Regions from separate parts of the Streptomyces sp. NPDC039423 genome, predicted to be linked through region 1. Evidence: riboswitches for the same ligand, from Rfam matches in the RefSeq annotation. Region 1 holds a riboswitch; each other region holds the start of a gene.
What was found. A riboswitch is a leader RNA that binds a small molecule or an ion and turns the genes downstream of it on or off. The one in region 1 is predicted to bind cyclic di-AMP.

Region 2: linked by a shared signal. The riboswitch ahead of ACZ7LK_RS30530 (M23 family metallopeptidase) and the one ahead of ACZ7LK_RS28345 (M23 family metallopeptidase) in region 1 are both predicted to bind cyclic di-AMP.
Region 3: linked by a shared signal. The riboswitch ahead of ACZ7LK_RS15790 (LysM peptidoglycan-binding domain-containing protein) and the one ahead of ACZ7LK_RS28345 (M23 family metallopeptidase) in region 1 are both predicted to bind cyclic di-AMP.

Annotation. Positions count from the first base shown of each region.
Region 1 covers NZ_JBVKAH010000011.1:114,780-121,749, reverse strand. The annotation lists gene ACZ7LK_RS28360 (DNA gyrase/topoisomerase IV subunit A) at 1-819, opposite strand, end outside; gene ACZ7LK_RS28355 (M16 family metallopeptidase) at 1,081-2,418, shown strand; gene ACZ7LK_RS28350 (M16 family metallopeptidase) at 2,415-3,809, shown strand; cyclic di-AMP (ydaO/yuaA leader) riboswitch at 4,043-4,204, shown strand; gene ACZ7LK_RS28345 (M23 family metallopeptidase) at 4,218-5,006, shown strand; gene ACZ7LK_RS28340 (GntR family transcriptional regulator) at 5,197-5,892, shown strand; gene ACZ7LK_RS28335 (HPr family phosphocarrier protein) at 6,059-6,340, opposite strand; gene ACZ7LK_RS28330 (bifunctional acetate--CoA ligase family protein/GNAT family N-acetyltransferase) at 6,515-6,970, shown strand, end outside.
Region 2 covers NZ_JBVKAH010000014.1:1,497-8,466, forward strand. The annotation lists gene dxs (1-deoxy-D-xylulose-5-phosphate synthase) at 1-504, shown strand, start outside; gene ACZ7LK_RS30510 (aspartate aminotransferase family protein) at 501-1,886, shown strand; gene ACZ7LK_RS30515 (XRE family transcriptional regulator) at 1,985-2,638, shown strand; gene ACZ7LK_RS30520 (DUF6126 family protein) at 2,659-2,775, shown strand; gene ACZ7LK_RS30525 (tyrosine-protein phosphatase) at 2,791-3,603, opposite strand; cyclic di-AMP (ydaO/yuaA leader) riboswitch at 4,216-4,376, shown strand; gene ACZ7LK_RS30530 (M23 family metallopeptidase) at 4,378-5,286, shown strand; gene ACZ7LK_RS30535 (SGNH/GDSL hydrolase family protein) at 5,459-6,253, shown strand; gene ACZ7LK_RS30540 (TetR/AcrR family transcriptional regulator) at 6,375-6,970, opposite strand, start outside.
Region 3 covers NZ_JBVKAH010000004.1:355,310-362,279, reverse strand. The annotation lists gene ACZ7LK_RS15800 (polyamine aminopropyltransferase) at 1-1,310, shown strand, start outside; gene ACZ7LK_RS15795 (hypothetical protein) at 1,339-1,503, opposite strand; gene ACZ7LK_RS15790 (LysM peptidoglycan-binding domain-containing protein) at 1,658-2,446, opposite strand; cyclic di-AMP (ydaO/yuaA leader) riboswitch at 2,450-2,618, opposite strand; gene ACZ7LK_RS15785 (SpoIIE family protein phosphatase) at 3,242-6,055, opposite strand; gene ACZ7LK_RS15780 (S1 family peptidase) at 6,241-6,970, shown strand, end outside.

The DNA of each region.
Region 1 (6,970 bases):
TTCGGTGACGACCAGGCCCTTGCGGCGCGCCGTCACGTTCTCCACGGACACCGTCGCGCGGATCTTGAACGAGCCGCGGCCCGACTCGTACGCGTCCTTGATGCCCGACAGGCCCACGATCCGGCCGCCGGTCGGCAGGTCGGGGCCCGGCACGTACCGCATCAGGGTGTCCAGGTCGGCGCCCGGGTGCCGGATCAGGTGGCGGGCGGCGGCGATGACCTCGCCCAGGTTGTGCGGGGGCATGTTGGTGGCCATGCCGACCGCGATCCCGGACGCGCCGTTCACCAGCAGGTTCGGGAAGGCGGCGGGCAGCGCGGCCGGCTCGCGCTCCTGACCGTCGTAGTTCGGGTTGAAGTCGACCGTGTCCTCGTCGATCGACTCCGTCATCAGGGACGTCGCGTCGGCCATCCGGCACTCGGTGTACCGCATCGCCGCCGGCGGGTCGTCGTTGCCCAGGGAGCCGAAGTTGCCGTGCCCGTCCACCAGCGGCAGGCGCATCGAGAACGGCTGCGCCATGCGCACCAGGGCGTCGTAGATCGACGCGTCGCCGTGCGGGTGGAGCTTGCCCATCACCTCGCCGACCACCCGGGCGCACTTCACGAAGCCGCGCTCGGGCCGCAGCCCCATCTCGTTCATCTGGTACACGATCCGGCGGTGCACCGGCTTCATGCCGTCACGGGCGTCCGGCAGGGCCCGGGAGTAGATCACCGAGTACGCGTACTCGAGGAAGGAGCCCTGCATTTCGTCGACGACGTCGATGTCGAGGATCTTCTCCTCGAAGTCGTCGGGCTGCGTGGTCTTCGTGCTGCGGCGGGCCATCGCGGCTGCGGCTCCTTCACCAACAAGGTTGATCTGACGACGCCCATTGTGGACCGTCCCACTGACAACGCCGACCGCGACCCGGAAGAGGGACGCGACGGGGATCCGGGAACTCCACCGGGTGTCAGTCCGCTTGCATACAGTGGCAGGACTTCCACAGCGGTCCACGGCAGGTCGCGAGGGCCGCATACAGTGGCAGGACTTCCCAGCGGCCCGCAGCTGGATCTTTCCCCCATAGCGATCGAAGGGACGTACATGCCCATGGGTCACACGGCCACAGCCCAGGCCGGCTCCGGCGGCCTGACAGCGACCGAGCACCGCCTGGCCAACGGCCTGCGCGTGGTGCTCTCCGAGGACCACCTGACCCCGGTCGCCGCGGTCTGCCTCTGGTACGACGTCGGCTCCCGCCACGAGGTCGAGGGCCGCACCGGCCTGGCCCACCTCTTCGAGCACCTGATGTTCCAGGGGTCGAAGCAGGTCCAGGGCAACGGCCACTTCGAACTGGTGCAGGGTGCCGGCGGCTCCCTCAACGGTACGACCAGCTTCGAGCGCACCAACTACTTCGAGACCGTACCCGCCCACCAGCTCGAGCTGGCGCTGTGGCTGGAAGCCGACCGGATGGGCTCCCTGCTCGCCGCGCTCGACGACGAGTCCATGGAGAACCAGCGGGACGTCGTCAAGAACGAGCGCCGCCAGCGGTACGACAACGTTCCGTACGGCACGGCCTTCGAGAAGCTGACCGCCCTCGCCTACCCCGAGGGCCACCCGTACCACCACACCCCGATCGGCTCCATGGCGGACCTGGACGCCGCCACCCTGGAGGACGCGCGGAACTTCTTCCGCACGTACTACGCGCCCAACAACGCCGTCCTGTCGGTCGTCGGCGACATCGACCCCGAGCAGACGCTCGCCTGGGTCGAGAAGTACTTCGGCTCCATCCCCTCCCACGACGGCAAGCAGCCGCCCCGGGGCGGGACGCTGCCCGAGGTCATCGGCGAGCAGCTCCGTGAGGTCGTCGTCGAGGAGGTGCCGGCCCGCGCCCTGATGGCCGCCTACCGGCTCCCGCACGACGGCACCCGCGAGTGCGACGCCGCCGACATCGCCCTCACGGTCCTGGGCGGCGGCGAGTCGTCGCGGCTGCACAACCGCCTGGTGCGCCGCGACCGCACGGCCGTGGCCGCCGGCTTCGGCCTGCTCCGTCTGGCGGGCGCCCCCTCGCTCGGCTGGCTGGACGTCAAGACGTCCGGTGGCGTCGAGGTCCCCGACATCGAGGCGGCCGTCGACGACGAGCTCGCCCGGTTCGCCGCCGAGGGCCCCACGCCCGAGGAGATGGAGCGCGCCCAGGCCCAGCTCGAGCGCGAGTGGCTGGACCGGCTCGGCACGGTCGCCGGCCGCGCCGACGAACTGTGCCGGTTCGCCGTGCTGTTCGGCGACCCCCAGCTCGCCCTGACCGCCGTCCAGCGCGTCCTGGACGTCACCGCCGAGGAGGTGCAGGCGGTGGCCAAGGCCCGCCTCCGCCCCGACAACCGGGCGGTGCTGGTCTACGAACCCGCCGGCACCGACCACAGCGACCAGGTAGAAGAGGGAGCCGACCAGTGAGCGACGCCGCTGTGTCCCTGACGTCCATGGAGTTCCACCCGCAGCCCCAGGCGGGCACGCCCAAGCCGTGGGCCTTCCCCGCGCCCGACCGCGGCACGCTGGACAACGGCCTGACCGTGCTGCGCTGCCACCGTCCCGGCCAGCAGGTCGTGGCCGTCGAGATCTTCCTCGCCGCCCCGCTGGAGGCCGAGCCCGAGGGCCTGGACGGCGTCGCCACGATCATGGCGCGGGCCCTCTCCGAAGGCACCGACAAGCACTCGGCGGAGGAGTTCGCCGCAGAGCTGGAGCGCTGCGGCGCCACCCTCGACGCGCACGCCGACCACCCCGGTGTACGCGTCTCCCTGGAGGTCCCCGTCTCCCGGCTCGGCAAGGCCCTCGGACTGGTCGCCGAGGCCCTGCGCGCCCCCGCGTTCGCCGACAGCGAGGTCGAGCGGCTCGTCCGCAACCGGCTGGACGAGATCCCGCACGAGATCGCCAACCCGGGCCGCCGTGCCGCCATGCAGCTCTCCAAGGAGCTGTTCCCGGCCACCTCCCGCATGTCCCGCCCCCGCCAGGGCACCGAGGAGACCGTCGCCCGGATCGACGCGGCGGCCGTGCGCGCCTTCTACGAGGCGCACATGCGTCCCGCCACCGCCACCGCGGTCGTCGTCGGCGACCTCACCGGCGTCGACCTCGACGCGGTGCTCGCCGACACCATCGGCGCCTGGACCGGCGACTCGGCCGAGCCCCGCCCCGTGCCGCCCGTGACGGCGGACGACAGCGGCAGGGTCGTCATCGTCGACCGCCCCGGCGCCGTGCAGACCCAGCTCCTCATCGGCCGGATCGGCCCCGACCGGCACGACCGGGTCTGGCCCGCCCAGGTGCTCGGCACCTACTGCCTGGGCGGCACGCTCACCTCCCGCCTCGACAAGGTCCTGCGCGAGGAGAAGGGCTACACCTACGGCGTACGGGCCTTCGGCCAGGTACTGCGCTCCGGCCCGGACGGCGGGGCCGCCATGCTCGCCATCAGCGGCTCGGTCGACACCCCGAACACCGGCCCGGCCCTCGACGACCTGTGGAAGGTGCTGCGTACCCTCGCCGCCGAGGGACTGACCGACGCCGAGCGCGAGACGGCCGTGCAGAACCTGGTGGGCGTCGCCCCCCTCAAGTACGAGACGGCCGCCTCCGTCGCGGGCACCCTCGCCGACCAGGTCGAGCAGCACCTCCCCGACGACTTCCAGGCGCAGATGTACGCCCGGCTCGCCGAGACGGGCACCGTGGAGGCCACCGCGGCGGTCGTCAGCGCCTTCCCGGTGGACCGTCTGGTCACGGTCCTCGTCGGGGACGCCGCTCGGATCAAGGAGCCCGTCGAGGCGCTCGGAATCGGCCAAGTGACCGTGGTCACCGGCTGATTGACGCTGTCGCCCCGCTTCCGCGACCGCTCCCGGACCCCGGCGTCCCCCGACGCCGGGGTCCACCCGTGTCCCCCTCCCGGATGCCCGGCCAAATGTCCGGTTTGTTGCGGAGATTCGGTGTCTGCCCTGTGGCGTGCGCTACAAAAAACCGTGTCTGTTTGGTGATTGAAAGATCGGCCGCTTAGCGTCTGATGGGCTGTCCGACCGGTACCCGCCGCACCCGCGGCACCGGGCAGCCATCGCCGAGTCCCCGTCAGGCGCGAGCCAGGGGAGCCGGGGACCCATGAAGTCCCTGGGGTGAATCGGACGCCTTCGCAGCCGCGGAGGGGCCCGTAGGAGACCTTCCTGCTCCGAACCCGTCAGCTAACCCGGTAGGCGAGAAGGAAGGAAAGGATCAGCCACTTCATGGCGTTCACCCGTGCCACCGGGAAGCACCGTGCCCCGAGCCGCCTGAGCCGCAAGAGCGCACACGTCGCCGGAGTCGCGGCCCTCGCCACCACCGGCGTCATCGGAACCCTCGCTTCCCCGGCGCTCGCCGCCGCCCCGGACGCCGCACCCGGCTCGCTCGAGGACACCGGCCTCAACCAGGCGGTCATCACCGACACGCTCGCCGAGCAGATCGACGCCCAGGCCGAGGCCCAGGAACTGGAGGCCCAGGAGACGGCGGCCAAGGCCGCCGCCCAGGCGAAGGCCGAGGCCGAGGCGAAGCTCAAGGCCGAGGCCCGGGTGAAGGCGGCCCGCGACGCCAAGGAGCGCGCCGACCGCGAGGCCGAGCGCAAGCGGCTGAACTCCTTCCAGGCGCCCATCGCCGGCAGCTACGTCAGCACCGGCTACCAGACCGGTGGCGCCATGTGGTCCTCCGGCAGCCACACCGGCGTCGACTTCCACGCCGCCTCCGGCACCACCGTCGTCTCCGTGGGCGCCGGCACCGTCGTCGAGGCCGGCTGGGGCGGCGCGTACGGCAACAACATCGTCATCCGGATGAACGACGGCACGTACACCCAGTACGGCCACCTGGCCTCGATCAACGTCTCGGTCGGCCAGACCGTGATGCCGGGGCAGCAGATAGGCCTCTCCGGCTCGACCGGCAACTCGTCCGGCCCGCACCTGCACTTCGAGGCCCGCACAGGCGCCGACTACGGCTCGGACATCGACCCCGTCGCGTACCTCCGCTCGCACGGCGTCAACGTCTGACCGCCTCCGCTCCTCCGACAGGCCCCGGTTCGGGACACGAACCGGGGCCTTCGTCGTGTCGCGTCCCGCACGAGGCCGAAAAGAACTCCATGGATTCCGGGCGACTGTCGGAATTTTCGGCCCGCTGCAATAGAGTCATCGCACAAGCGTCAAGCGTTTGAATTTCGCGCGGTTCACAGGGGGTTCTGGTATGCGCATTCCAGCGCACTCGGTATGCACGGCGATCCGCGACGACATCGTCAACGGCGTGTTCGAGCGCGGCAGCCGGCTCACCGAGGAACACCTGGCCCGCCGCTACGGCGTCTCCCGCGTCCCGGTCCGCGAGGCGCTGCGCACCCTGGAGTCGGAGGGCTTCGTCACCACCCGCCGCCATGCCGGCGCCTGCGTCGCCGAACCCACCGAGCAGGAGGCGGCCGACCTGCTGGAGATGCGCACCCTGCTGGAGCCCCTCGGCGCCGCCCGTGCCGCCCAGCGCCGCACCGAGGCCCACCTCAAGGTGCTGCGGGGCCTGGTCAGGCTGGGTCAGGAGCGGGCGCGCGCGGGTCGGACGGAGGACCTCCGCTCGCTGGGCGGGTGGTTCCACGAGACGCTCGCCCAGGCGTCCGGCAGCCCCGCCCTGACCGCGCTGCTCACCCAGCTCCGGCACAAGACCACCTGGATGTACGCGGTCGAGACGCCCGCCCGTCCGGCGGACGCCTGGGCCGAGCACGGCGCGATCGTGGACGCCGTGGCCCGGGGCGACGCCGAACGCGCCCGCACGCTCACCGCCGTCCACGTCGAGCGCTGGCTCGCCACCCACCGGTTGCGGCGCTCCCCGGCACGCCAGGCGGGCGCGTACGTGAGGACTTCGCAACACCGCGTAAACACCGCGGGCATCCCTCATTAACGGCGGTGCCGTATACAAACAGGGGGAATTATCGCCCCGCATTTCCCTCGCCGGAATTGGCGTGTGCCCGTTTCCCGTGACCGGACGGAAAAGGCGGAGCCGTTCCCCCGGTGTCTGGGGAACGGCTCCGCCCGAAGCTGTCGTGCGTGGTGCGCGACCGAGGGGGTCAGACCGTCTCGGGGAGCTCCTCGAGCCCCTCGGCGACCAGCTTCGCCAGACGGTCCAGGGCGGCGTCCGCGCCCTCCGCGTCCGAAGCGAGCACGATCTCCTCGCCGCCCTGCGCGCCCAGGCCCAGCACCGCGAGCATCGACGCGGCGTTGACGGGGTTGCCGTCGGCCTTGGCGATCGTCACGGGGACGCCGGCGGCCGTGGCGGCGCGGACGAAGATGGAGGCGGGGCGGGCGTGCAGGCCCTCGGCCCAGCCGACGTTGACGCGGCGCTCAGCCATGGTGTTGCCCTTCGAGTCTCGGAGGTTGTCTAGACCAGTTGTCGCAGCCAGTCTCTCATGTCCCGCAGGGTGCTCGAACCGGCCTCGCGGGCCCGGACCGCCGCTCGGCCCGCCTCACCCTGCGTTGTCCACAGCACCTCCGCGACCGGCGGCCCGCACCGTACCCTGGGGCCCATGCGGACCCCGTCGGATCAGCCGGAACACGTGTACCCCGACCACTGGGAGGCCGACGTCGTGCTGCGGGACGGCGGCACCGCGCGGATCAGGCCGATCACCACGGATGACGCCGAGCGCCTGGTCAGCTTCTACGAGCTGGTCTCGGACGAGTCGAAGTACTACCGGTTCTTCGCACCCTACCCCCGGCTCTCCGCCAAGGACGTGCACCGCTTCACCCACCACGACTACGTGGACCGGGTGGGCCTGGCGGCCACGATCGGCGGCGAGTTCATCGCCACCGTGCGTTACGACCGGATCAACGAGCAGGGGCTGCCCGCCTCCGCCCCGGCGGACGAGGCCGAGGTCGCCTTCCTCGTCCAGGACGCCCACCAGGGGCGGGGCGTGGCCTCCGCGCTCCTCGAACACATCGCGGCCGTCGCGCGCGAGCGGGGCATCCGGCGGTTCGCGGCCGAG
Region 2 (6,970 bases), on a different contig from region 1:
GCGGTCGACGTGCACGACGCGCCGACCGTGCTGCGCTTCCCCAAGGAGTCGGTGGGTCCCCTGGTACCCGCCCTGGGGCGGATCGGCGGCATGGACGTCCTGCACCGGGCGGACGACGGCCCCGACGTGCTCCTGGTGGCCGTCGGCGCCATGGCGTCCGTCTGCCTCGGGGCGGCCGCGCTGCTCGCCGAACGCGGCATCGGGTGCACCGTCGTCGACCCGCGCTGGGTCAAGCCCGTCGACGCGCGCCTCGCCCCCCTCGCCGCCACCCACCGGCTGGTCGCCGTGGTCGAGGACAACATCCGCAGCGGCGGGGTCGGCTGGGCGGTCGGGCAGGCGCTGCGCGACGCCGGGACCGACGTACCGCTGCGGACCTTCGGCGTCCCGGAGCAGTTCCTGGCCCACGCCAAGCGCGGGGAGGTGCTGGCCGACGTCGGGCTCACCCCGGTGGAGATCGCGGGCCGGATCGGCGGAGCGCTGGCAGGCAAGGAGCACGACGTATGAGCACGAAGTTCGACCTGGCGGCCCTGCTCGCCGAGCGCGGCACGGAGGGCTACGGGCTGCACGCCCGCCACCTCAACCCGCAGCTTCCGCGCATGCTCCGGACGATCGGCTTCGACCGGGTCTACGAGCGCGCCGAGGGCGCCCACTTCTGGGACGCGGACGGCAACGAGTACCTGGACATGCTCGCCGGGTTCGGCGTCATGGGCCTGGGCCGGCACCACCCCGTCGTCCGCAAGGCCCTCCACGACGTCCTGGACGCGGACCTCGCCGACCTCACCCGCTTCGACTGCCCGCCACTGCCCGGGCTGCTCGCCGAGCGGCTGCTGACCCACTCGCCGCACCTGGACCGGGTCTACTTCTCCAACAGCGGGACCGAAGCGGTGGAGACGGCGCTGAAGTTCGCCCGCCGGGCGACCGGCCGGCCCCGCGTCCTGTACTGCTCGCACGCCTTCCACGGGCTGACCACCGGATCCCTGTCGGTCAACGGGGAGAGCTGCTTCCGGGACGGCTTCGACCCGCTGCTGCCCGACACCGCCGTCGCGCTCGGCGACCTCACCGCCCTGGAACGTGAGCTGAAGCGGGGCGACGTGGCCGCCCTCATCGTCGAGCCCATCCAGGGCAAGGGCGTGCACGAGAGCCCGCCCGGCTTCCTGCGGGCCGCGCAGGAGCTGCTGCACCGGCACAAGGCCCTGCTGATCGCCGACGAGGTCCAGACCGGCCTCGGCCGTACCGGCGACTTCTACGCCTACCAGCACGAGGACGGCGTGGAGCCGGACCTGCTGTGCGTCGCCAAGGCCCTGTCCGGGGGCTATGTGCCCGTCGGGGCCACCCTCGGCAAGGACTGGATCTTCAAGAAGGTCTACTCGTCGATGGACCGGGTGCTCGTCCACTCCGCCAGCTTCGGGTCGAACGCCCAGGCGATGGCGGCCGGGCTCGCGGTCCTGGCGGTCATGGAGGACGAGGAGACCGTGGCGAACGCCCGGCGGACCGGTGAGCTGCTGAAGGAACGCCTCACCGCGCTGGTCGACCGCTACGAGATGCTGTCCGAGGTGCGCGGCCGCGGCCTGATGATCGGCATCCAATTCGGCCGCCCGTCCTCGCTGGGCCTGCGCAGCCGCTGGACGATGCTCCAGGCGGCCCGCAAGGGCCTTTTCGCACAGATGGTCGTGGTGCCGCTGCTCCGGCGCCACCGCATCCTCACCCAGGTGTCCGGCGACCGCCTGGAGGTCATCAAGCTGATCCCGCCGCTGATCATCGGGGAGCGGGAGGTCGACCGGTTCGTGGCGGCGTTCACCGACGTGATGGAGGAGGCGCACAGCGGCGGGGGGCTGATCTGGGACTTCGGCCGGACCCTGGTGAAGCAGGCCCTCGCCGACCGCTGACCCGTTGCCGATCACCTGCCCCAGCGCCTACGCCCCGGGGCTTTTGCCTCCGGGGCAAGAAATTTGCCTCTGGGGGAAGGTAGTGGCGCAATGGGCGCATGACCACTTCAGCCGGAGCTCCCTCGGAGCCTTCCGGGCCGGCCGGCGCCGAGCCGGACCCCGGGGCGCCCGCCGCGGTGCCGGACGTCGCGCCGCAGCTTCGGGCGCTGCGCCGGCGCCGGGGCCTGACCCTGGAGGCCGCCGCCCAGCGCGCCGGGCTGTCGCCGGCCCACCTGTCACGGCTGGAGACCGGCCGCCGCCAGCCGTCGCTGCCGATGCTCCTGGGCCTCGCCCGGGTCTACGGTACGACGGTCTCGGAGCTGCTGGGCGAGGTCCCGCCGGAGCGTGACCCGATCGTCCGGGGCGGCCGGGCCGAACCCGCCGAGGCGGACGGCTGGGTCTACCACCAGGCCGGCAGCCCCGGGCGGGCGATGCAGGCACTGCGCGTGCAGGTCCCGTACGCCACCCAGGGAGACCTGGTGCGCGTGCACCCGGGGGAGGAGTGGCTGTACGTCCTCGACGGGCGGGTGCGCCTGGTCCTGGGCGAGGCCGTACACGTCCTCGACCCGGGGGACAGCGCCCACTTCGACTCGCTCACCCCGCACCGCATCGGCGCCGCCACGCGCGGCGGCGCCGGGCTGCTGTTCGTCCACACCCTCATGCAGAGCCCCGCGGCCGACCTGTGCCTCGGCGCGGGCGTCCACCGCCGCTGAACCGATCGGAGAGATCCACCATGACCCAGGAACGGACGTTCCCCCGCGGGCTCGCCATCCGGCTCTTCGCCTACCTGGTCGCGGGCCACCTCTTCGCGGCCTTCCTCTACCTGCTGTTCGCCCTCGGCGCCGAGTAGGACGTCTCCGGTGGATCAGGCCTCGTCGAGCAGCCGCTCGCGCAGCCGCTCCCGCGTGGCGGGGCTGAGCCCCAGCCCTTCCGTCAGGTAGCGCTCGGTCGACCCCCAGGTCTCCTCGATCGTCGCGAAGGCCGCGTCCAGGTACTCGACGCGGGCCTCGAAGAGGGGGTTGAGCAGCTCCATGACCTGCGGTGACATCGCGGAGGGGGAGTCGTCGCTGCGGCGCACCCGGTAGCGGCGGCGGGGGTCGTTCGACTTGAGGTAGTCCTCCTCGATCGCCTCCCGCTCGACGCCGACGGCCAGCAGGGACACCGCTATGGACAGTCCCGCCCGGTCCTTGCCGGCCGCGCAGTGCATCAGGGCCGGGACGCTGTCCTCGGCGAGCGCGTGGAGGACCCGGCTGTGCTCGGCCGTGCGCTCGCGGATGATCATCCGGTACGAGGCGGTCATCCGGGCGGCGGCCTTGCCGTCGGCCAGGAGAGCGCGTAGCTGGTCGAGGTTCCCGTCGCGGACCATGGCCCAGAACTCGGCGCCGTCGGCCGGGTCGGAGAGCGGGAGGTTCACGTTGCGGACCCCGGGCAGCTCGACGTCCGGGCCTTCGATCTTCTGGTCGGCGGCGTTGCGGAAGTCGAAGATCGTGTGGAGGCCGAGGCCGGCCAGGAAGGCGGCGTCCTCTCCCGTCGCGTGCGCGAGGTGTCCGCTGCGGTAGAGCCTGCCGTGCCGCACCCGCCGGCCGTCCACGGTCGGGAGCCCACCGACGTCACGGAAGTTGCGGACTCCGGTCAGCTCGGGCTCGGTCGACGGGACCTGCGGAAGCTGCTGCGTCACGGGGGCTCCTCCGTGTCTGCGGTCGGCGTCGGGCACCGACAATCTCGCCATCCGACGATACGACATCGGTTCGTGACGCGATCAATCTCCGTGCAGGTCGCACATTCGTTGCCCCGCGCAGGTCAGCGACCGGCGGGGCACGCGTCGCGGCTGGGCGGGGCGGTGCCGCCGGGCCGGGGCGGAGCCGCGCGACCCGGGTAGTGGGGGAGGTGTAGGCATCTGTCCGGATTGGTCATCATTGGTCGACCCGGAGTCGGGCTGTCGACATGGCTTGGTGTGGTGCATGGGGATGAAGGTATTGCGGAGGTCCGTCAAGTATTGGGCTGTCTGTCCGTATTGGGGGATTGGGGATAACGTGCCCTGGTCGCGGGGGAGATGACCCCGGCCACGTGAGCAGCGTCATAAACGTGACGGTCCGTGGCGGAGGTCGATTCCTAAATGCCGTGCCCACAGCGGAAATACATGATCCGCAATGGACGCAGGGTGACCGGAATTCCATGACCGCCGAACCTTCCCGAATGCGGGTCGGAAAGCGGCGGCTTGTTCAGGCCGACCCGGCTCGCTTAACGTCACGGCAATCCGGCCGGACCGCCGAATCCTGCCACCGGTCGGAATTCCCACCCACCCACGCGTGGCAGGAGCGGGGGACCCAGGTAGTTCGCCGGCCCGGAATTTCCGGGACCCGGCTCGGGGTGAAGTCGCGTCCATGGCGCGGCCGGACAACTCCAGTCCGAACCCGACAGCTCACCTCGCAGGCGCCGGAGAGGAAAAGCCATGCCCGCGAAGGGTAAGCACCGCCGTCCCAAGTCCAGCCCCATCACGCGTGGTTTCGTCGCCGCCGGAACCGGTGGCGCCGCCATCGCCCTCCCGCTGCTCGGCGCCACCGGCGCACACGCCGCGCCGGCCGCAGCCCCGGCCACCGCCCCGCAGGCGGCCGTCACCGCCGCCAAGGCCGCCCCCGAGGCCGCCGCGAAGAAGGCCGCGCCGCGCACGTACACCGTGGTCGCCGGCGACTACCTCTCCAAGATCGCTTACAACAAGAACGTCAAGGGCGGCTGGCACAAGCTCTACAAGGACAACCGCCAGGTCATCGGCGAGGACCCCTCCCTGATCCTCCCGGGCATGAAGCTCACCCTCGGCGCCAAGTCCACCGCCGCCCCGGCGAAGCCCAAGGCCGACGACACCCGCGCCGAGAGCCGCGCGTCCCGCTCCGCCGCCAAGACCGAGGCCCCGGCCAAGACCCAGGCCCCCGCCCAGGCCGCCCCCCAGGCCAGCGGCTCCGGCTTCACCGCCCCGGTCGACGCCGGCGTCACCACCCCCTACCGGGCCTCCGGCTCGAGCTGGTCCTCCGGCTACCACACGGGCGTCGACTTCGCCGCCTCCTCCGGCACCACCGTCAAGGCCGTCGGCCCGGGCACCGTCGTCTCCGCCGGCTGGAGCGGCGCGTACGGCAACGAGGTCGTCATCCAGCACGCCGACGGCAACTACTCGCAGTACGCCCACCTCTCCTCGCTGTCCGTCTCCTCCGGCCAGACGGTCGGCGGCGGCCAGCAGATCGGCCTGTCCGGCTCCACCGGCAACTCCACCGGTCCGCACCTCCACTTCGAGATCCGGACCAGCCCCAGCTACGGCTCGGACATCGACCCCCTGGCGTACCTCCGCCAGCACGGCGTCTCCGTCTGACACCTGCCCCTGACGGCATCACGAGCGTGAGGCCTCCGCCCGGCACCCCTCCCGGTGCCGGGCGGAGGCGTATTCCGGCTTGGGTGAATCTTGACCGGTGGGAAATATCACGCCCCGTCAACCCCTCCTTACGGTCGCGTAAGTCACATCCCCGGGTGAAGGATGTGTCCCCGTGGCAGACGATTCGGGATTCAGAGACAGTGACGTGTTCGGGTCGTACGCGGCGATCGGTGACAGCTTCACCGAAGGCGTCGGAGACCCCGGCCCCGACGGTACGTTCGTCGGCTGGGCGGACCGCCTCGCGGTGCTCCTGGCGGACCGGCTGCCGGAGCACCAGGGCTTCCGGTACGCCAACCTCGCCGTACGCGGGCGTCTCCTCGACCAGATCGTCGAGGAGCAGGTGCCGCGAGCCAAGGAACTCGCCCCCGACCTGGTGACCTTCTGTGCCGGCGGCAACGACATCATCCGCCCCGGCAGCGACCCGGACGAGGTCGCCGAGCGCTTCGAACGGGCCGTCGCCGATCTGACGTCCGTGGTCGGCACCGTCCTGGTGACCACCGGGTTCGACACCCGCGACGTGCCGGTGCTGCGCCGGCTGCGCGGCAAGATCGCCACCTACAACGGGCACGTGCGCGCCGTCGCGGACCGCTACGGCTGCCCGGTGCTCGACCTGTGGTCCCTCAAGACCGTCCAGGACCGGCGGGCCTGGGACAGCGACCGGCTCCACCTGTCGCCCGAGGGCCACACCCGCGTCGCCCTGCGGGCCGGCCAGGTCCTCGGCGTGCCCGTCCCCGCCGACCCCGACCAGGCATGGCCGCCCCTGCCGCCGCGCGGGCCCCTCGAACTGCGCCGCGACGACATCCAGTGGGCCCGCGAGTACCTGGTCCCGTGGATCGGGCGCCGGCTCCGCGGCGAATCGTCCGGCGACCACGTCTCGGCCAAGCGCCCGGACCTGCTCCCCCTGTAACCGCGCCGCCCTTTTCCTGGTCCGGTTCGCCTTCGGAGCGCTCGGTCCGGTGCCGACGGGCCGTCGTGCTCGGTCGCTGGTGCCTCGCGACGGCCCTTTGGGCACCGGAGCGCTCCTCGGCTCACCCGTGCGAGCCGGGGCGGGGCTCCGGGAGACCTATCTCGCGGGCGAGGGCCTCGTCCGCCCAGGCGCGCATCACGGCGCCGGAGAAGGCGGGGGCGTAGGCGGTCCGCTGCACGGCCAGTCCGTCCAGGAACGCGGTCAGCCGCCAGGCCGCCGCGACCGGGTCACCGCAGCGGAACTCGCCCGCCGCGGCACCCTCCGCGATGACCTCCGCCAGCGCCGCCTTCCACCGCCGGTCGAGGTCCTGGGCCACCTCCCGCAGCGCGGGCTCGCGCAGCGCCGCCGCCCAGCCCTCGATCCACAGGCGCCACCCCTTGGCCCGGCCGGTCGGCGCGTACCAGTGCACGGCCGCCCGCAGCCGGCGCGCCGCCGTCGTCCGGCGGCCCAGCAGCCGGCGCAGGTGCGCGAGGTCGCCCTCGGCGGCGTACGCGAACGCGGCCGCGACGAGCCGTTCCTTCGTGGCGAAGTGGTACAGCACCAGCGCGTTGCTCACGCCCAGCGCGGACGCCACGTCGGCGATCCGCACCGCCGCGACGCCCCGCGCCTCGATCTGCTCGACGGCGGCCCGCAGCAGCTCCTCCCGCCGCTCGGCCA
Region 3 (6,970 bases), on a different contig from region 1:
TCGCGCTGGTCGGCGGCCTGTCGGTGCTCATCCTGTACATGGCCTTCGCCTGGCTGCGCCTCTACATGCCCGCCATGGTGGTCGTCTCCTTCGTCGTCGGGCTCCTGGTCGGCGCCGAGATCCCGCTGCTGATGACCCTCCTCCAGCGGATCAGGCGCCAGGAGGCCGGCAGCGCCGTCGCCGACATGTTCGCCGCCGACTACGTCGGCGCGCTGGCCGGCGGCCTGTGCTTCCCCCTGCTGCTCCTGCCGGCCTTCGGCCAGCTCAAGGGCGCGCTGGTGGTGGGCGGCGTCAACGCCGTCGCCGGTGTCGTCGTGGTGCTGTGGATCTTCCGCCGCGAAACCCGCCCGATGGTGCGCAACGGGCTGCTGGCCGGCGCGGGCGGCGTCCTCGCCGTCCTCGCCACGGTGTACGTCCTGGCCGACGACATCGAGGTCACGGCACGCCAGCAGCTCTACCGCGACCCCATCGTGCACGCCGAGACCACGCCGTACCAGGACATCGTGGTCACCCGCTCCACCGCCTTCACCGGGCAGCCCGACACACGGCTGTTCCTCAACGGCGACCTCCAGTTCTCGTCCGTGGACGAGTACCGCTACCACGAGGCGCTGGTCCACCCCGCGCTCGCCGGGAAGCGCTCCTCCGTGCTGATCCTGGGCGGCGGAGACGCGCTGGCCCTCCGGGAGGTTTTGCGCTACGACGACGTGGACACCGTCACCCTCGTCGACCTCGACCCGGCCATGACACGGCTGGCCCGCACCTTCGCCCCGCTGCTCGACCTCAACCGGCACGCGCTGTCCGACCCGCGCGTCACCGTCGTCAACGCCGACGCCTTCAACTGGCTGCGGGACGCCACCCGGCGCTACGACGCCGTCCTCATCGACTTCCCGGACCCGGACACCGCCGCCCTCGCCAAGCTGTACAGCGTCGAGTTCTACCACCTGCTGGGCCGCGTCCTGACCCCCGACAGCCGCGTCATGGTCCAGGGCGGGTCGCCGTTCTTCGCGCCCAAGTCGTACTGGTCCATCGCCGCCACCATCGGGAAGGCCGGCTACGCGACCACCCCCTACCAGGTCGACGTCCCCAGCTTCGGCAACTGGGGCTTCGTCCTCGCCACCCCCGGCGCCGACGGCCCGCCCCCGAAGCTGCGCCTCGCGGCCGACGCCCCGCCGCTGCGCTTCCTCGACGACGACGTCCTCGCGGCCGCCACCGTCTTCCCCGTCGACCGGCGCCCCCAGGACGTCCGCGCCAGCACTCTGATGGACCCGGCGGTGCTGGAGTACACCCGCCACGAGTGGCAGAACTACTGAGCGTGCCCGCCCGTGAGGGCGGCAGGGGTCAGCCGCGGCGGGGGCGCTGGCAGGCCGGGCAGGGCCGGTCGTGGCCCTGGGCGTCGATCACGGTGCCCCATTCGCCGCAGTCGTGGCAGTTCCGGGCCAGGGTGATGTCGATGCGGAGGGCGGGGGCGGGGGCGGGAGCGGTCGGGTCGGCTTCGTGGGCCATGCGGGAAAACTCCTCGTACAACGCGGTATGCGTAAGTTTGCACGATTTGGCATGGTTATGCAATGCCGGTGCGGTGGTGCGGTGGTTCCCGGGCGGAAACGCCGGCGGGGCCGGCCGCGAGGGTGCGGCCGGCCCCGGTGCGGGAGCGGGAGGATCAGTACGGGCCGTTGACGTTGTCGATCGAGCCGTACCGGTCGGCCGCGTAGTTGCAGGCGGCGGTGATGTTGGCGACCGGGTCGTAGAGGTCGGTCGAGGTGCCCGGCACGTGGTAGGCCTCGAAGGTCGGGGCGATCACCTGGAGGAGGCCCTTGGAGGGCGTTCCGGCCAGGGCGTTGGAGTCCCAGTTGTTGATCGCGAGCGGGTTGCCCGAGGACTCGCGCATGATGTTGCGGTGGATGCCCTCGTACGTGCCGGGGATGCCGTGCTGGGCCATGATGTCCAGCGCCTCGCGGATCCAGCCGTCCAGGTTGTCCGGGTAGGACACGGCCTTGGCGGCGGCCGGGGCGGCCTGGCGTACGGCGGACCGGTCGGCGCGCTCGGGGGCGGCGGAGGGGCGCGCGGCCGCGGCCTTGCCGGCGATGGTCAGCTTCAGGCCGGGGCGGATCAGGGACGGGTCGGCACCGATGGCCTTGCGGTTGTCGTCGTAGAGCTTCTTCCAGCCGCCGCTCACCCCCTGCTCCCGCGCGATCTTGGACAGGGAGTCGCCCGCGACGACGGCGTACGTGACGGTGCCGGCCTTCTTGGCGGCGGTCGTGGCGGCCGGCGCGGCGGACACGGCGGTGGTGACCGCGTGCACGGCGCTGGGCGCCGCGCTCGGTGCCGCCTCGGCGGCCGTGGCACCGATCATCGGCAGCGCGAGCGCCGCGCCACCCGTGCCCGCGGCCAGGAGGCGGCGTGCGAGCGGGCTGTTCTTGGCACGACGGTGCTTACCCTTTGCGGGCATGGCGAAATTCCTCTCCGTCGCCTGCGAGGTGAGCTGTCGGGTTCGGACGGGAGATGTCCGGCCGTGGTATTCACCACGACTTCACCCCGAGCCGTTCCGGTGTGATCCGGGCCGGCGGCTTACCTGGGTCCCCCGCTCCTGCCGTTGGTCCGTGAGTGGGTGGGGTTACCGGACGGCGGCAGGATTCGGCGGTCCATCCGGATTGAGGGGACCGTAAGCGAGAGAGGCCGCACGGAACAAGGCTGGAATTCCACACGCGCGGTTACCGCCGTGAAGTGGTGGACCGTCAACTTCGCAGTTCCCATACGGAAATACGGGCATGTGCGAGGGCTCGTGGAGGCAGGGCGCGGTGATGCTTATCACGCGGACCTCGGAAGGGCGACAAGTCGCCTATGTATGGCTGGACATGGGCACATGCCGCGTTACCGGCTTAGAGCCCATCGCGGGGTAAATGGGGCGTAAGGCTGCCGACTGGGCGGGTGATCGCCGGTCACTCGCGAGGAGCGCCGGGCGCGAACCACGGATGGCCGCCCCGATCGACACTCCCGTGGATCCCCGGGAACGAGCGGCATCGGCCCCCTTCCCACATTCACGCCTCGCGAAAGCAAGGCGGAGACGGGCCGAGTCCTGTCGACGGCGTCCGGAGCGGACGCGGCTTCTTTCCTGCGGCGGTCCGGTCGTCCATTGATCCACGCGTACCGGCCGGCCCGTGGTAACGCCGCGATCATTCAGGAATTCGGCGCCGGCGGGAAAGGAGCAAAACGGCCCTCGTCCATTCGGCGGGAATGGATCACTTCACCAGGAGATGTCGTCCAGCATCAGCTCCACCGGCTGCCGGGGCCCCGCGGACGGGGACTGCTCGGTCCACATGACCTTCCCGGTCGGGGTGTACCGGGTGCCCCACCGTTCGGCGAACTGGGAGACCAGGAACAGTCCCCGCCCACCTTCGTCGGTGGTGGCCGCGCGCCGCAGGTGGGGGGAGGTGCTGCTGCCGTCCGACACCTCGCAGACCAGCCGGCGCTCGTACAGCATCCGCACGCGGATGGGCTCCGAGCCGTACCGGATGGCGTTGGTGATCAGCTCACTGAGCATCAGCTCGGTGGTGAACCCGATGTCCTCCAGTCCCCACTGCTCCAGCTTCCGGCCGCACGCGGCCCGGACGCCGGCGACGGCCGCCGGGTCGGCCGGCACGTCCCAGTCGGCGACCCTGGACGGGTCGAGCAGCGTGGTGCGGGCCACCAGCAGGGCGATGTCGTCGCGGCGGTGCGGCGGCAGCATGGCCCGGAACACGGCCTCGCAGGTCTCCTCGGGCGGCCGGCCGGGGTGACCGGACAGCGTCTCGTGCAGCTCCCGCAGACCGATGTCGACGTCCCGCCGCCGGTGCTCGATCAGGCCGTCGGTGTACAGGACGAGCTGGGTGCCCTCGGCGAGCCGGAGCTCGGCCGTCTCGAACGGCAGCCCGCCCAGCCCCAGGGGCGGGAAGACGGGCACCTCGGGGCAGTCCACGGTGCCGTCCGGGCGGATCAGCGCCGGGACGAAGTGCCCGGCGGTGGCCACGCTGCACCCGCCGGTCGCCGGGTCGTAGATCGCGTACAGGCAGGTGGCACCCGTGATGCCCTCCCCGTTGCCGTCCCCGCCCTCCTCCTGGTCGATGCGGGTGACCAGCTCGTCCAGATGGCCCAGCAGTTCGTCGGGCGGCAGGTCCAGCGCGGAGAAGTTGTGCACGGCGGTCCGCAGCCGGCCCATCGTGGCGGCGGCGTGCAGACCGTGGCCCACCACGTCGCCGACCACCAGGGCCACCCGGGCCCCCGGGAGCGGGATGACGTCGAACCAGTCGCCGCCCACCCCCGCCTGCGCGGGCAGGTAGCGGTACGCGATGTCCAGCGCGCTCTGCTCGGGCAGCACCCGCGGCAGCAGGCTCCGCTGGAGGGTGACCGCCATGGTGTGCTCGCGGGTGAAGCGCCGCGCGTTGTCGACGGCCACGGCGGCCCGGGCGGCCACCTCCTCCGCGAAGGCGAGGTCCTCCTCCTCGAACGGCTCGGCACGCTCCGAGCGCCAGAAGTTGGCCATCCCCAGCACCACCCCGCGTGCCTGCAACGGCACCGTGACCAGCGAGTGGATGCCGTACGCGAGGGCCTCGTCGGCCCCGGACGGGTCCTGCGCCCGCCAGCCGTGCGCCACGCTCAGGTCGGCCTCCAGCACCGCGTGCCCGGCCGCCAGCGCCGCCGCCATCGGCGTGGTCGGCACCGCGAACCGGACGAGGTCGCCCACCGGCTGGAGCGGGTGGTCCTCCCGGATCCCGCACACCGCGGTGCGCCGCATCTCGGTGTGCCCGCCCGACGGCTCCTCGCCCCGCAGCACCGGATCCAGCAGCTCCACCGTCACGAAGTCCGCGAACCCCGGGACCGTCACCTCCGACAGCTCCTCGGCGGTGCGTACCACATCCAGCGTCGTCCCGATCCGCACGCCCGCCTCGTACAGCAGCCTCAGCCGCTCCCGCGCGACCTCGGCCATCCCCGACACCGCGCGCAGCTCGGTGGTGTCGCGCAGCGTCGCGACCGTGCCGACCGCCCCGCCGTACGGGGCGGTCGGCCGGGTGTTGACCGCCAGCAGCCGGTCCCCGGCCAGGTGCACCTCGTCGGTCACGGCACGGCCCGAGGCCAGCAGCCCGGCGGTGCTCTCGTCCAGCCCGAGCGCCGTGACGGGGCGCCCCTCCGCGTCCGGCGGCAGCTCCAGGAGCCGGCGCGCCTCGTCGTTGGCCAGGGTCAGCCGGCCGTCGTCCCCGATGATGAGCACCCCTTCGCGCGCCGCGTGCAGAACGGCGTCGTGGTGTTCGTACATCCGGGTCATCTCGGTCGGCCCGAGCCCGTGCGTCTGGCGCCGCAGCCGCCTGCTGACCAGCGCCGAGCTGCCGACCGCCAGCACCAGCGCGGCACCGGCGGAGGCGAAGAGCACCGGGAGGTGCCGGTTGACGGAGTCCCCGACGTTCTCGATGGAGACCCCCGCGCTCACCAGGCCGGCCACCGACCCGTCGGGGGCGGTGACGGGCACGACCGCCCGGGCCGCGTCGTTCGGGGCACCTTCGAAGATCTCGGTGAACGCGGTCCCCGCCGTGGCGCGCTCGACGCCCTCGGCACGGACACCGATCAGCGAGCGTTCGTTGTCGGCGACGCGCGTCCCGTCGGGCCGCATCACGGAGATGAAGTCCACGCCGGAGCCGTTGCGTGCCCGCACCACCGCGGCCTGGAGCGCGGCGGTCGGATCGGCGGACCTCAGCGCATCGATCGTGCCCGGCGCGTCGGCGAAGGACTCGGCGGTGGCGAGCGAACGGTTCTGGGCGTCCTGCTCCCCGTCGTAGCGCGCCTGGAACGCCAGTCCCACCACCGCGGCCGTGATCAGCAGCACCGCCACCAGCACCTGGAGCAGCAGCACCTGACCGGCGACGCTGCGCACGCCCAGCAGGGACCGCATCCCCTCACCGGGCGGCCGTCCGGCCGCGCCGGGACGGGCCCTGCCCCGGGGCCGGTCCGGAGCGTCCGGAGCGTCCGGCGCGCGTCCCGGGACCGGGCGGCCCGACGCCCGCCTGGTCCGTCCGAGACGTCCGCTCATGAACCATTTCTAACACCGCTCCCTCATGCGCAGCGACCCACGGGCGCACGCCCGGCCCCCGTCGCCGTACCGGGAAAGCGGAGCCGGGGTGAACACATCCGCCGCGCCGCCCGTACCTAGGGGCGGACGCGTCCCCCGGCCGCCGTCGGCGACCGGAGTCCGAACCACCAGCAGGAGCAGCGGAGTTGAGTCACAGGCGCATACCCAAGCGAAAAGCCGTCCTGGCGGGAGCCGGGGCGGTCGGCATTGTCGCGGCGGCGATCCTGCTGCCCAACGCCAACGCCTCACAGTCCGGCCCCGCACCGGGGACGGCGACCGCCACGACCATGAGCGCCGCGTCCGCCGCACAGGTGGCCAGGCAACTGGGCCAGTCCCTCGGCGACTCGTACGCCGGGGCCTACTACGACAAGGCCGCGCGCCGGCTCGTCGTCAACGTGGCGGACGGCGACGGCACCGACAAGGCCGCGGTCGAGCGGGCGGGCGCGGTCGCCCGGGACGTGGAGCACAGCACCGGCGAGCTGACGGCGGCGACCCGGACGCTGTCCCGGAAGGCCGGCATCCCCGGGACGGCCTGGGCCCTCGACCCCCGGACGAACCAGGTCCTCGTCACCGCCGACCGCACGGTCACCGGTGAACGCTGGGACAAGCTGGAGTCCACGGTCGCCTCACTGGGCGAGGGCATGGCCCGCATCCAGAAGTCCAAGGGGGAGTTCAAGCCGTTCGTCGACGGCGGTGACGCCATCTTCGGCGGCGGCTCGCGCTGCTCGCTGGGGTTCAACGTGACCACCCAGGACGGCGCCAACGCCTTCCTCACCGCCGGTCACTGCACCGCCGCCTCCCAGCAGTGGGCCGACCAGAACGGCACGCCGCTCGGCTCGGTGCAGGAGAGCGTCTTCCCCGGCCAGGGCGACTTCG